DNA from 2 places in the Rossellomorea sp. DUT-2 genome. Region 2 is predicted to be linked to the other one. Evidence: riboswitches for the same ligand, from Rfam matches in the RefSeq annotation. Region 2 holds a riboswitch; the other holds the start of a gene.

Region 1 (7,452 bases), 420 kb from region 2:
TATTGTGGTTGAAGATCTTTTGGAGGTTAAAGAGTATCTGGAGGAAATGAAATAAAGGAGGGGTTCGTGTGGAGGATGAACAACTAGCCGTCTTTGATGAATACGGTAATAGGCTTGGAGCAGCCAGTCGTTCCGAGGTGCATATAAAGGGATATTGGCATGAAACCTTTCATTGTTGGCTTGTGCATTATGATGAAATTTGTGGAGAGACCTATATTTATTTCCAAATGAGAAGTGATGAGAAAAAGGATTTCCCTAGCTTACTTGATATTACCGCCGCTGGACATATCTTGTCACAGGAGAAGATTGAAGACGGTGTGAGAGAAGTTCATGAAGAGCTTGGACTTCATCTTACGATAGATGAACTTCAATCATTAGGAATCGTAAAAGGGGAGTTAATTCAACGGGATATGATTGATCGGGAACTAACTCACGTATTCCTGTATTCCAAGCCGGTTGCATATGACGAATTTCAACTTCAGTCAGAAGAAGTGTCCGGTATTTTCCGTTCGACTCTTCAAGACTTTAAAGCGCTCGTTCAACAAACGAAAGAGGAAATCGCCGTAGAAGGATTTCTTATTAATGAAACAGGGAAAAAGGACTTCATTAAGCAGAGGGTGAGTTACCATCACTTTGTTCCACATAAAAGATCCTACCTTCTTGAAATTATTGAGCGCATATCGGCTCATCTTTAGAAATTAATTCGTACTTCCCATGGTCAATATGGATAATTAAGGCTATTATAGTAATCTAGTACATACATAATGTGATAAGAGAGTAGGAGGACACACTTGAACGGCACAGCACATATGGCAATTGGAGCAGCAACAGGATTTATTGTGGCCAACTCATTTGGATCTGGTCCTGACATAACGGCCGCACTTGTGGCAATAGGCGGGGTATCCGGACTCATGCCTGATATGGATATTGACGGAAAGCTTAGTAACAAGGTTACTTTTTCACCAAAAATGATCAGAGCAGTGGCACAAATCATTGGTTTTTTAATGATGGTATACAGCTATCTTGAAGGAATTGGGAAAGAACGATGGCTTGGTATAGGATATGGTGCTGGAATGATGATTCTCGCAAGTTTCATTACACAGAGAAGAATGCTGATGATTACAGGCATCGGTGTGACAGCATGCGGTTGGCAGTTGAATGAAACATGGTTATGGTTGTTAGGTATCTATATTTTCATTGCCTCATTCGTTTCACATCGAAGTTATACTCACTCTGTACTTGGCATTTTATATTATGGCACGATTGCTCATTATCTAGAGTCATCTTTAATGATTGATGGGGTATTTGAAGCATGTGTGATTGGATATGCCAGTCATCTGATCGCGGATATGAAAGTTCTTCCTTTCAATAAGAGAGGCATAAAGCTTTTCCTTCCTCTTTCATCTAAAGAAATCTAAAATGTGTTTACACCCACTTGACCATTATTTCCCGATACATTAAAATAATGGAAACACTTTATATCGTTAAATGCGATGAGGAAGAAGAGTAGACGAACGAAACATTTCAGAGAGCTGATGGCTGGTGAGAATCAGTATGGTGAAATCGTTGAATGGGCTTTTGAGCATCCAGGCTGAAATTAAGTAGGTTATGGCGGAGGGTCTCACCGATAAAAGAGACGATGTATCGAAGGCGACTTCTGTACAGATGAGCGCGTTTACTAAAGTGTAAGCGAATGAAGGTGGCACCACGGGTTTCCCGTCCTTTTTTAGAGGATGAGAAGCCCTTTTTGTGTTTATTTTTATTATTTTGAGCGGAGGGAATTGTTATGGAAAAACAAGTTTTGACGGGGATTAAGCCAACAGGACGTATTCATCTGGGGAATTATATTGGTGCAATCAAACCGGCATTACAATTGACAGAGAACCAATCCTACAATACAGCTTATTTTGTTGCGGATTATCATGGTTTAACGAAGATACATGATGGGCATGAAATGAAAGAACTCTCTTATGGAGTGGCAGCGGCTTGGTTAGCATTAGGTTTGAATCCTGATCGAGCGATCTTTTATCGTCAATCTGATGTACCTGAAATCTTTGAATTGAGCTGGATTCTGTCTTGTTTTGCACCGAAAGGATTAATGAACCGGGCCCATGCATATAAATCAATGGTTGAAGAAAATCATTCCGCCGGCAGGGAGATGGATGCGGGCGTCAACATGGGCTTATTCACTTATCCTATATTAATGGCGGCGGATATCCTTTTATTCCAAACGGAACTGGTTCCTGTTGGAAAAGATCAAATTCAGCATGTTGAAATTGCAAGAGACATAGCAGAAAACTTTAATAAACAATATGGAGAAACATTTGTTCTTCCTGAATATGTTATACAGGAAGAAACATCTGTTCTACCGGGACTCGATGGCCGGAAAATGAGTAAAAGTTATAACAACACCATTCCATTATTTGAAGAACCAAAAAAACTCCAAAAACTAATCAATAAAATCAAAACAGATTCTTCATCTCCTGAAGAGCCTAAGGATCCTGAAACATCCGTCTTATTCTCTCTTTATAAAGAATTTGCAACCTCCGATCAAGTTGAAGAAATGAGAAGGAGATTTCAAGAAGGAATAGGCTGGGGGGAAGCGAAAAAAGAGCTATTCCAAGTAATGAATTCATTTATCGAGAAACCAAGATCGAAATATGAAGAACTGATGGCCTCCCCTCATATGCTGGATGTCATCTTACAAAATGGAGCAAAAAAAGCACGGGAAAAAACAATCCCATTCATGAAAGAGATTAAAAGGAAAGTAGGGATTTATCATTGAAATAGAACATGTTGATGAAGCGTAAAATGAATATTTTTTATTCAGATAATTCATAATTCTCATTGACATTTCTTCTTCTATGTTATAAGTTATGGGAAAGTTATTTTTCACAAAATCAAATAGTTTCTTATCAAGAGAGGTAGAGGGACTGGCCCGAAGACACCTCAGCAACCAGCCGCGAGTTTTGGTATGGTGCTAATTCCAGCAAGTTGATGTCAACTTGGACGATAAGAGGGAGAACGAATGTACAAAACCTTCTTATTTTCACTAAGAAGGTTTTTTTGTTTTTTCCCTTTTCGTATTCAAGATAGAAAAGGAGAGAAGAATGTTGAATAAACATATTGATACAATGCTTGTCCAGGCAGGAAACCGAAAAGATCCTGCAACGGGTGCTGTGAGCTTACCCATTCATTTATCGACTGCCTATGAACATAAGGGGATTGGCCAATCGACAGGCTATGATTACACAAGAACTGGGAATCCAACCCGCGCCACCTTGGAAGACACCCTGGCTCAATTGGAGGAGGGGAATAGAGGATTTGCCTTCAGCTCGGGGATGGCAGCTATTCAGGCGATTCTCAGCTTATTTTCCAGCGGGGATGAATGGATTGTTTCGAAAGACCTTTACGGAGGAAGCTACCGTTTATTCGTGCAGTATGAGGCACAATATAGCATCAAATTTCATTTCGTCGATACAAGTGATATTGGCTCCATAGAAGAACAAATATCAAACAGAACAAAGGCCATTTTTGTTGAAACCCCAACCAATCCATTGATGAATGAAGCAGATATTTCTGAGATTGCCGGCATTGCTAAGGCCAACGGGTTGCTCTTAATTGTGGATAATACCTTCTATACACCTGTTCTGCAAAAGCCGCTCGCTGAAGGCGCAGACATTGTCATTCACAGCGCCACGAAATACTTAGGGGGCCATAATGATGTATTGGCCGGTGTTGTGGTCGTAAACACAGAAGAGTTGGCGGGAAAAATCTATACCATTCAAAATTCAATCGGAGCGGTTCTCGCTCCTTTTGATTGTTGGCTCTTATTAAGAGGGATGAAAACCCTTAGTCTCAGAATGGCTCAGCACGAAAAAAACGCAAGAAAATTAGCGGAGTATCTTGATGAGCATGAATGTGTGACAGACGTTTTATATCCGGGAAAAGGCGGCATGCTTTCCTTTCGTATCGCAAAGGAAGAATGGGTTGCTCCTTTTCTCCAACACTTAAAAGTTATTACGTTTGCTGAAAGTTTGGGAGGGGTCGAAAGTTTTATCACCTATCCCGCTACCCAAACACATGCAGACATTCCTGAAGAAGAACGGAAAAGGCTTGGTATCTGCAACAGACTCCTGCGGTTTTCTGTAGGAATTGAATTTATTGATGACTTGATTGAAGACCTGGAGAATGTTTTTCAACAATTTGAAAAAGAGGTGCTTACGTATGAGTAAAAAACCATTTTCACTTCAGACGTCACTCATTCATTCTCACGGAGTTGATAAAGAAACAGGAGCGGTCTCTACGCCGATTCATCATGCAACAACTTTCCATCAACAGGATTTTGATCAGTATGGCACATATGACTACAGCCGTTCAGGGAATCCAACGAGGGAAACCGTTGAAGAAACGATCGCTGAATTAGAAGGCGGGGTAAGGGGCTTTGCCTTTTCATCCGGAATGGCGGCAATCTCAACAAGCTTCTTATTATTGTCCAGTGGTGATCATGTTCTTGTATCAGAAGAAGTGTACGGTGGGACATACAGAATGATTACCGAGGTCCTCACTAAGTTTGGGATTGCATACTCATTTGTGAACATGAAGGATCTACATGAAGTGGCTTGTTCAATTAAGCACAATACGAAAGTGATTTATATGGAGTCACCATCCAATCCGCTTCTGAATATCACCGATATTGAAGGAGTCGTAAAACTTGCCAAGGCGAATGGATGTTTAACGTTTCTTGATAATACATTCATGACTCCCCTCCTGCAAAGACCGATCAGTCTAGGTGTGGATGTTGTCCTGCACAGTGCCACGAAGTTTCTTGCCGGACATAGTGATGTCTTGGCAGGGCTTGCCGTAACGGGAAATGAGGAGATTGCCAGGAAACTTGCTTTCTTGCAGAATTCGTTTGGTGCTGTCCTCGGTGTTCAGGATTGCTGGCTGCTCTTAAGAGGGCTGAAAACACTGCATGTACGATTGAAGGAATCATCAGAATCGGCTTATAAGATTGCGACCTTCTTAGAAAAAAGAAAGGAAGTAGAAGAGGTGTATTATCCAGGATTGAGCTATCATCCAGGTCGTGAAATTCAAATTCGACAAGCAGAGGGTCCTGGAGCGGTTCTTTCCTTCCGATTAAAAGGGGAAGAAGAAGTGAAGCAACTCATACAAAATGTAAACATTCCCGTGTTCGCCGTAAGTTTAGGAGCTGTTGAATCCATCCTATCCTATCCATCAAGGATGTCACATGCTTCTATGCCAAAAGCGGAACGGGAAAGAAGAGGTATTACAGATGGGTTATTACGATTATCAGTAGGACTTGAAAACGTGGATGAGTTGATTAATGACCTTCAGAACGGTTTAGATAGTATACAAAAGATCAATCGGAACAACGTGATAAATTTATAAAAAAGGAGGGAATGTCATGAAGCCGTTGCTGGAAGCTCTGAAAGAGAGAATTTTAATTGCAGATGGAGCCATCGGAACGTTGTTGTATTCATATGGAGTGGACAGATGCTTTGAAGAACTGAATCTTTCTCACCCAAATGAAGTGTTGAAAGTCCATAAAGAGTATATTGATGCAGGAGCAGATATCATTCAGACCAATACCTATGGAGCCAATTATCAAAAGCTTTCCAGATACGGATTGGAGGATTCGGTTAAGGAAATAAATACGGCTGCAGTGCGTCTGGCAAGAAAAGCCGCGGGTGAAAACACCTATATTCTGGGCACCATCGGAGGAATCCGAGGCATTAAACAAAATGTGTCGCTGGAAGAAATCAAAAGAAGCTTTCGGGAACAGCTATACTGTTTATTACTAGAGGGTGTAGATGGCATTCTGCTTGAAACCTATTATGATTTCGAAGAATTAACCACTGTATTAAACATTACTAAACGTGAAGCAGACATCCCTGTCATTGCTCAAGTTTCTTTACATGAAACGGGAGTTCTTCAAAATGGAATGGAGATAAAAGACGCTCTTCAACAATTAGAATTATTGGGGGCCGATGTTGTCGGCATCAATTGCCGCATGGGGCCATTTCATATGGTGAACTCATTAGAGGAAGTACCATTACCTAAAAGGGCATTTCTATCCGTCTATCCCAACGCCAGTCTGCCAAACTATGAAGAAGGTCGATTCTATTACTCTGCTGAGCCTGATTACTTTGGAGATATTAGCAACGAATTGCGACTGCAAGGTGCGAGAATCATTGGGGGCTGCTGTGGAACCACACCTGATCACATACGGTCTGTTGCTGGCAGGTTAAAAAGCCGGGAGCCTGTGAAAGGGAAAGTGGTGAAAGCAAAAAAGGCTGTTCAGTTATCATCACCATCTATCAAAGGGAACTTGCTGCATGAGCAAGTAAGAGAAAAGAAAACGATCATTGTGGAACTCGATCCCCCTAAGCATCTGGACACGAAGCTGTTCTTCCAAGGGGCTGAGGCATTAAAGGAAGCCGGAATTGATGCACTCACGCTTGCTGACAATCCGTTAGCATCCCCGCGTATTAGTAATGACGCCATTGGTAGCCTGGTCAGGTCCAAATTTGATCTTACCCCTTTAGTTCACATCACTTGCCGGGATCGAAACCTGATCGGACTTCAATCCCATTTAATGGGGTTACACACGTTAGGAATACACAATATATTAGCGATTACGGGGGATCCGGCCAAGATTGGAGATTTTCCCGGGGCAGCATCCGTTTATGATTTATCTTCTCTTGAACTCATTGAATTGATTAAACAGAATAATGAGGGGATTTCCTTCTCAGGTAAATCACTCCGGGAACGCACTCAATTTTCAGTAGGTGCAGCTTTTAATCCGAATTTCCGTCACTTAGACGCTTCTGTCAAAAGGCTTGAAAAGAAAAAGAATGCCGGTGCTGACTATTTCATTTCTCAACCGATCTTTGGGAAAGAACAGCTGATTCAAGTACATGAAGCTACGAAGCATTTAGATGTTCCGATCTTTATCGGAATCATGCCGTTAATCAGCTCGAGAAATGCAGAATTTCTCCATCATGAAGTGCCTGGGATCAATGTTCCAGAAGAAACAAGACAAAGAATGAAGGAAGCGGGAAGTGATCCCGTTATTGCAAGGGCTGTCGGAATGGAGATAGCAAAAGGCTTACTTGATACAGCAATAGATCTGTTTAATGGCATTTACCTTATCACACCTTTTGTCAGATATGATATGAGCATTGAACTGATTCATCATATACAAGAAAAAACCAACACAGAAAGAGAGGTTCCCTATGGCCATCACTTTGTTTGAAGAACAGCTTAGAAAAAAAATACTCGTACTCGATGGAGCAATGGGAACGATGCTTCAACAAGCGAATTTATCACCGGAGGATTTTGGTGGAGAAGAGCTTGAAGGATGTAATGAAAATCTGGTTTTAACAGCGCCGGAGGTCATCTATCAGGTCCATCTGGAATATTTAAAAG
Region 2 (7,452 bases):
ACATCCCTTGCTCCATCAGTTTCCAAGAAGCTCATGGGCTTATTTCCATCAAACCCAATAGCTCCATAGGCAAAATCATGTACAACACATATATCATGCTGATTGGCAAGAGTGACTGTTTCTTCAAAGAATGATTTTGTGGCGATAGCTCCAGTAGGGTTATTAGGGTAGTTCAGAAACATTAGCTTCGCATTTTCGAGCTCATTACGGGAGTGTTCACGATAATCAGGCAGGAATCCATTCTCCTCTCGTAGTGGCATTTTAATCATTCGAGCTTCTGCCAATGCTACCCCTGATAAATAATCGGGATAACCGGGATCGGGCACCAATACCCCATCACCAGGATTCAATAAACATTGAGGGATTTCAACTAACCCGGCTTTTCCTCCGAACAGAACGGCTACCTCTGTTTCCGGGTCTAATTCCACACCATATTCACGCAGGTAGAAAGCCGCAATCGCCTCTTTAAAGGACGATAAGCCGCGAAATGGAGGATACTTATGATTGGACGGGGAAGCTGCTGCTTCTGTCAATTTCTCCACAATATGTGGAGGAGTCGGTTGATCCGGATTTCCCTGGCCCAAATTAATGACATCATGTCCCTCTTTGACCACAGCATTCACTGTTTTTGCGAGGGATGCGAAAAATTGTTCAGGTAATAAATCTAATCGTTTTGCCTTACCAAAGGTTTTCATACACTCACCCACTACATTTTTTTGAAAATTAATTACTTTCAAATTCTAGTCACAAATGATATAACGGGAAATAAAGAATGTAAAGGATTAAATTCCAAAAAGTCATTAATGAGGTGAAAGAAATGATTCAAAAGATAGGTCTTGCTCAGATGGATATTGTGTTCGGACACCCGGAAGAAAACAAGAAAAAAGTAGAGAACTGGGTGAAAAAAGCAAGTGACGACGGCTGTAATACGGTTGTGCTCCCAGAGCTGTGGACGACTGGATATGACCTTACAAGAATGGATGAAATCGCTGATGAAGGAGCAAAGGATTCAACCTCCTTCCTGTCTGCCCTGTCAAAGAAATATTCCATTCACATTGTAGGTGGTTCTGTTGCACAGAAAACGCAGGATGGGGTATCCAACACCCTTTTAGTTACGAATTCAAAGGGCGAGTTGGTGAAAAAGTATTCGAAACTCCACTTGTTTAAGCTGATGGAGGAACATCATTATTTACTTCCTGGGCATGAAGATGGCATCTTTACCCTACAAGACACAAAGATGGCCGGATTGATTTGTTACGACATCCGTTTCCCGGAATGGTTCAGAAAACAAGTTCTACTAGGTGCCAAGGTTGTTTATGTCGTAGCAGAGTGGCCGGCAGCACGAATTGATCACTGGCAGACCCTCTTAAGGGCAAGAGCGATTGAAAATCAATGCTTCGTGATCGCCTGCAACCGGGTGGGAAGCGACCCGAACAATGAATTTGGGGGTTGCTCCCTCATCATCGATCCCTGGGGAGAAATTCTTTCAAAGGGATCAAAAACGGAAGAATTGGTTTCAGCTGAAATCAATTTACAGGAAGTGGATCGAGTCCGAAAACAGATTCCGATATTCCAGGATCGAAGACCGGATTTTTATTAAAAAGGTTCTTTTTTCAAAAAAACGTTGACATGGAAAATACTTCGATGGTACTATTCAAATCAAATGAAACATTCTGAAAGTTCAATTAAATAGTTTACGCAACTCTTATCAAGAGCTGGCTGAGGGATTTGGCCCTATGAAGCCCAGCAACCGACCATAATTCCGTTGTAAAACGGGGCGCAGCATGCGCCGGATTGAATGATCCAGTAAGGCACGGTGCTAATTCCAACAGAAAGATTGTCTTTCTGAGAGATAAGAGGCGACGAAGATATCTTCTTCAAGCCTCTTTCGAACATGGAAAGAGGCTTTTCTTATGCCACGGAAAAGCCTCCACAACACAGTCTCCATGTGACTGTACTATAAGGAGGAACGACAATGGCGATTACGAAACTCAATGCATATCAACCACTTACTGAAAAGTCGGCAACTGCGCTGGCAATTGGCTTAAGGATTTTTGAAGACAGCACTCTCTTAACGTGTGAAGAAATTGGAGACGGGAATTTAAATCTGGTCTTTCGTGTATTAGAACGGGAATCAGGTAAAGGAATCATCATCAAACAAGCCCTTCCATATGCGAAGGTTGTAGGCGAAAGCTGGCCGTTGACAATCGAACGGGCAAGAATAGAAGCGAGTGCCCTAAAGCTTCAGCGATCATTTGTAGGGGATCTCGTTCCTGAAGTGTACTACTCTGATCCGACACTTGCGATTACAGTCATGGAAGATTTGAGCGCACTGACCATTGCCCGGGCCGGCCTTATCAAAGGAGAAAAGTATCCCCAGCTCTCCCATGACATTGGAACATTTTTAGCTAATACCTTATATTTCACCTCTGATTATGCCCTTCATCCTTTTAAGAAAAAGGAATACGTGAAAGAATTTTCAAATCCTGAGCTGTGCAAAATCACGGAGGACCTTGTATTCACGGATCCATTCTTCAATAGTGAAACCAATGAATTTGAAGAAGAGCTTTCCCGGGACGTCCAACATTTATGGGATGATTTCACCTTGAAACTCGAAGTGGCCAAATTGAAAAAGAGCTTTCTTACTGAAGGAGAGGCCCTTCTTCATGGAGACCTTCATACGGGAAGCATCTTTGTAGATCAGAATCAAACGAAAGTGATTGATCCCGAGTTTGCCTTTTATGGACCGATTGGCTTTGATATCGGGCAGTTCCTTGCCAACCTTATTTTCCAGGCCGTTTCAAAACCTGATGAGGAGGAAACGATTCTCTATCACATCGAGAATACGTGGAACGTCTTCTCCACTGCGTTCTCCCGCCATTGGAAAGAAAGCGGAGACGCCTACACAAAAGTGAATGGCTACCTTGAATATGTATTGGAGAAGAGCTTCCAGGAGAGCATCGGCTTTGCAGGATGTGAATGCATCAGAAGAACGATAGGCCTCGCTCATGTTGAAGATTTGGATGCTATCCCGGATAAAGAACGAAGATTACAGGCAAAACGGACCTGCTTGACACTCGGTAAGGAACTCATTATTAAACGAAAACAGATCCATTCGATCGAAGAGCTCCTATCCGTAATAAAGTCCCATTCTGAATAACCAAAAGGAGATTATCATGACACAAACATTGTCCATTCCAACTTCACTAGAATGGCATGAAGATTATTTACTGATTCTTAATCAACAAAAATTGCCTAACATAGTTGAATACATTAAACTGACGACCATTGAAGAGTATTATGATGCGATTATCACACTGAAAGTGAGAGGTGCACCTGCCATTGGCCTTACGGCTGCTTACGGTTTAGCCCAATCTGCATGTCAGTATGAAGTGAAAACGTTAGAGGGATTCATCGATCTGTTTCAACGCGAGAAAAAATATCTCGCCGCTTCACGTCCTACAGCAGTCAACCTGGTTTGGGCTTTGAACCGGTTGGAAAAGGTATTAGAGACAGTTTCTTCTGTTAATGAAGCGAAAACCAATCTACTCCATGCTGCCATCCAGCTTCATGCAGAAGACGAGGCAGTGTGCCGTCATATAGGGGAAAATGGATTGAGTATATTGAAGGATAAACAAATCGTAATGACCATCTGTAATGCCGGGAGCATTGCAACGAGTAAATACGGTACTGCATTGGCCCCTTTTCATTTAGGAAGAGAAAAAGGAAAAGCATTTCAGGTTTATGCATGTGAGACACGGCCCGTTCTGCAGGGAGCCCGCCTGACCGCTTGGGAGTTACAGCAATCAGGGGTAGATGTCACCCTCATCACAGATAGCATGGCTGCCCATACAATGAAGGAAAAAGGTGTAGAGGCCGTCATTGTCGGGGCTGACCGGATTTCTGCAAACGGGGATACGGCAAATAAAATCGGAACGTCCACGCTTGCCATTTTATGTAAACATTTTAATATACCCTTTTATGTCGCTGCTCCTTCTTCTACTTTCGATCTTTCCAGCTTAGACGGAGACGATATTCCCATAGAAGAGCGTAACCGGGAAGAAATCACAATGATCGCCGGGACGTTGATCGCTCCAGAGAACGTTCATGTTTATAATCCTGCATTCGATGTTACACCTCATGAACTGATTACCGGCATCATCACGGAAAAAGGTGTCCTGTATCCTTGCTTCGAGGATAGTATCCAACAAACCATAGGTATTGAACAATAGCCGAAAAGAAGAGCACGAGATTCCTGCTCTTCTTTTGACTTTCATATTATTACCCCTATAACTTTGTCGAGGCCCACATTTCCCTAGGATTCACTTCATAAATGCTATTTTCCCGATACATAAACTGATGAATGATAAATTCTCTTCTTAAGGTTGCAAAGTCTTCATGAAATTGCTGAATATATTCATTCAAATTTTTCTCCTTATATTTTTCTCCCACTTTTAATCCTTCCACCATATGCTCGAGGATGTATAATTTCTTTTTTTGTTGCGAAGGAATATTTTTAATTCGCCCATTTTTCTCCAGGAAATTATTCATCACCTTCTGCTTTTCTTTCATTCGTTTTTCTTCCATCATACTGTCCCCTTTCTCATCATGAGCGAACTGATGAAGAACACTCCCATGATGACTCAGTACCTTTTTATTCAAATAGTAGTAAACCGTGTTCTTCTCTCTTCGTGAATAAACAAGATTGCACTCTTTGAGTTTCGTTAGATGATGGGATATTGTAGGGGCGGTGAGTCCTAGTTTTCCCGCAATCGCTCCTACGTGCAGTCTTTCTGATGCCAATAAATAGACAATCTTGATCCGGGTCGGGTCCCCCATCGTTTTATGAAAAGCTACCTGCTTACTTAATTGCAACAGGTCCCCCCCTTTCTATTTAGATTAGTATCTAATTAGATACTAATCTAAATAGCGGGAAAAATCAATCACTAATAAAAAAACAGGCCTTCTCCTTATGGAAAATGCCTGTAACTGAATCTATTTTTCTAACAACAGTAAGGTTTGTTTCTTATCCACCTGCTTACCGGCATAGCCTGTCAGTGTGTTATTCTTTCCGATGACACGGTGACATGGGATGATGATGGGAAATCGATTGGCTTTATTCGCTTGTCCCACTGCCCTTACAGCTTTTGGTCTTTGAATCGCTAGGGCTACATCCTGGTAAGACCAGGTTTCACCAAAAGGAATCTCCTGCAGGATGTTCCATACTTCTTTCTGAAAAGCTGTTCCTTCTATCTTTAAAGGAAGATCAAATTCTTTTCTCTCTCCTTTAAAGAATTGGCTGATTTGTTCTTGTGCAACCTTTAATATCGGATGATCCGTGTCAGAATTCGCTTTCCCTTCATCTTCTACAAATTGTACCGAAATAAGATGGCTCTGATCTGCATGAAGCTCTAATTTCCCAATCGGGCTCTCCATCACAATTGCATGAAATGACATTTTACAGGACTCCTTTAAGATTTAGGTAGATAAATGTGGAAGATGGTTCCTTCCCCGACGATACTCTCAACCTGAACGATTCCTTTATGCTCTTTAATAATTTTAAAGCTTACCATCAGACCAAGTCCAGTTCCCCGTTCCTTCGTTGTGTAAAAAGGTTCACCAAGCTTTTTAATCTTATCCTTTGATATCCCGCCGCCCTGGTCTTTTATGCGAATGTGAATCATTTCATCATCCGTCTCTTGGATCTGGATGGAAATGAACCCACCGTCCGTCATGACTTCAATCGCATTCTTGATGACATTAATGAATACCTGCTTTAACTGATTGGGCTCTGCGATGATGGTCGGGAGGTCCGCTTGGTAGCTCTCCTCGTACTGAACGTTATGCATGACTGCCTGAGCACTTAATAGTTCAACGGTATCTTTCATGATCCTGATTAAATTCGTTTCTTGATATTGAATTGCCTGTGGCTTTGCTAATACCAGAAACTCAGTTATGATGGATTCAATTCTCTGAAACTCAGAAGTAATCACATTAAAGTACATCTCATGATCTTGACCCACACTATTTTCCAACAATTGAATAAAGCCTTTAAGGGCGGTCATCGGATTTCTGATTTCATGGGCAATCCCTGCAGCAAGCTCCCCAACCACACTCAATGTATCTGACTTTCTCAATTGCTCTTGCATTTCAATTTGTTCTGTAATGTCACGAATGATCGTTAAGTTTAAATTAGAGAGCAAATTGTACTTGGATGACAGCTCAATGTATTGAACCTTATCCCTATGAGAAGTCAATGTTTTTAAAAATGTCGCCTGCCCGTCTTCTTTCAATTGTTGTAAGTATTCATCATATGATTCTTCACCGGGTTCTATATTCAATATTTCACGTACATCTTTACCAATTAAGTGATCTTTCTCGATATCAATGATCTTACTCACTTCAGGATTTGCGTCTACGACAACATAATTGTGATTGGTAAGAATCAGGCCGTCCAGTGAACCTTCGAAGATCTTCCTGAACCTCTCCTCGCTTTCCCGTAATTCCTTCTCCATTTGATAACGCTCACTGACATTTCGGAAGATCGTCATATTATACCCATCAACAGAATGAAGCTTAGAAGTGAATTCCAAATGCTTCAACTGATTGTTAGGCATTAGAAACAATACCTCATCCCTTACAGCACCGCTCCTGTTTAACTGCTCCATGACCAAATCAAACTTTTGGCTTTCAAGAGGATAAACAAAGTCACGAATCCTTTTGGAAAGAAGCTCTGAAAGGGAGCATTCAAAGATCTTCAAGGCAGAAGTGTTAGCTTTAAGTACTCTGCCATCCTGATCCCATAACACGATCGCATCAATCGCTTCTTCAAATAAACCTTTAAACAACTCTTCGTTCCGTTTTAATTGAATCTCCATCTGCCTCTTCTCGGTTACATCCCTAAGAATGGCCATATGAAGCTTGTGATGCACATACGGACTTGTCGTAAATTCAACAATTGAAATGCTGTGTGATTTCTTTATTGGAATTTCCCCACGGGCTTTTTTGTTTTGAGCAATCAGTTCTTTTATCTTTTCAACTTTATAATGGGCATTTTCAGGGATAAATGAGCTTATGTTCCTGTTTGTGATTTCATCCTTTTCCAATCCGACCTGTGAACTGAACGCCTGATTCACGTCGTTAATATTTCCTTCAATATCAAAGAGAACGATTCCTTCTGATGCATTCTGAAAGATATTCGATAACAAATGGACATTCATATGATCTTTCCGCTCTTTTTCCTTTAGTGCCGTTACATCCTTGAAATACAGATAGGCATTAGGGGAAATGGTCGATTTTTTAAGTAATAGTTCAATATGGATGATTTTCTTATCACTAATATTCATCAAAGTTTCATCTTCAAGGTTCTTTCCTGATTCCATTACTTCCTGATAATGAGCCACAATCGGGGCAGGAACTGAAGAAAAAAAGTTACTGAACAGCGTGCCTGCA

The links. Region 2 has a riboswitch for S-adenosylmethionine ahead of mtnK (S-methyl-5-thioribose kinase). Riboswitches for the same ligand answer to the same signal wherever they lie in the genome.
Region 1: linked by a shared signal. The riboswitch ahead of ACOSV2_RS03915 (methionine biosynthesis PLP-dependent protein) and the one ahead of mtnK (S-methyl-5-thioribose kinase) in region 2 are both predicted to bind S-adenosylmethionine.

What each region holds. Positions count from the first base shown of each region.
Region 1 covers NZ_JBQPEO010000001.1:777,515-784,966, forward strand. Annotated here, with positions in the region: gene ACOSV2_RS03895 (HAD hydrolase-like protein) at 1-55, shown strand, start outside; gene ACOSV2_RS03900 (NUDIX hydrolase) at 69-695, shown strand; gene ACOSV2_RS03905 (metal-dependent hydrolase) at 792-1,418, shown strand; T-box leader at 1,485-1,727, shown strand; gene ACOSV2_RS03910 (tryptophan--tRNA ligase) at 1,787-2,785, shown strand; SAM riboswitch class I at 2,910-3,019, shown strand; gene ACOSV2_RS03915 (methionine biosynthesis PLP-dependent protein) at 3,111-4,235, shown strand; gene metC (cystathionine beta-lyase) at 4,228-5,412, shown strand; gene ACOSV2_RS03925 (bifunctional homocysteine S-methyltransferase/methylenetetrahydrofolate reductase) at 5,429-7,279, shown strand; gene metH (methionine synthase) at 7,260-7,452, shown strand, end outside.
Region 2 covers NZ_JBQPEO010000001.1:356,574-364,025, reverse strand. Annotated here, with positions in the region: gene ACOSV2_RS01900 (pyridoxal phosphate-dependent aminotransferase) at 1-695, opposite strand, end outside; gene ACOSV2_RS01895 (carbon-nitrogen family hydrolase) at 818-1,600, shown strand; SAM riboswitch class I at 1,703-1,859, shown strand; gene mtnK (S-methyl-5-thioribose kinase) at 1,976-3,160, shown strand; gene mtnA (S-methyl-5-thioribose-1-phosphate isomerase) at 3,177-4,232, shown strand; gene ACOSV2_RS01880 (DUF2087 domain-containing protein) at 4,288-4,875, opposite strand; gene ACOSV2_RS01875 (methylated-DNA--[protein]-cysteine S-methyltransferase) at 4,996-5,457, opposite strand; gene ACOSV2_RS01870 (PAS domain S-box protein) at 5,472-7,452, opposite strand, start outside.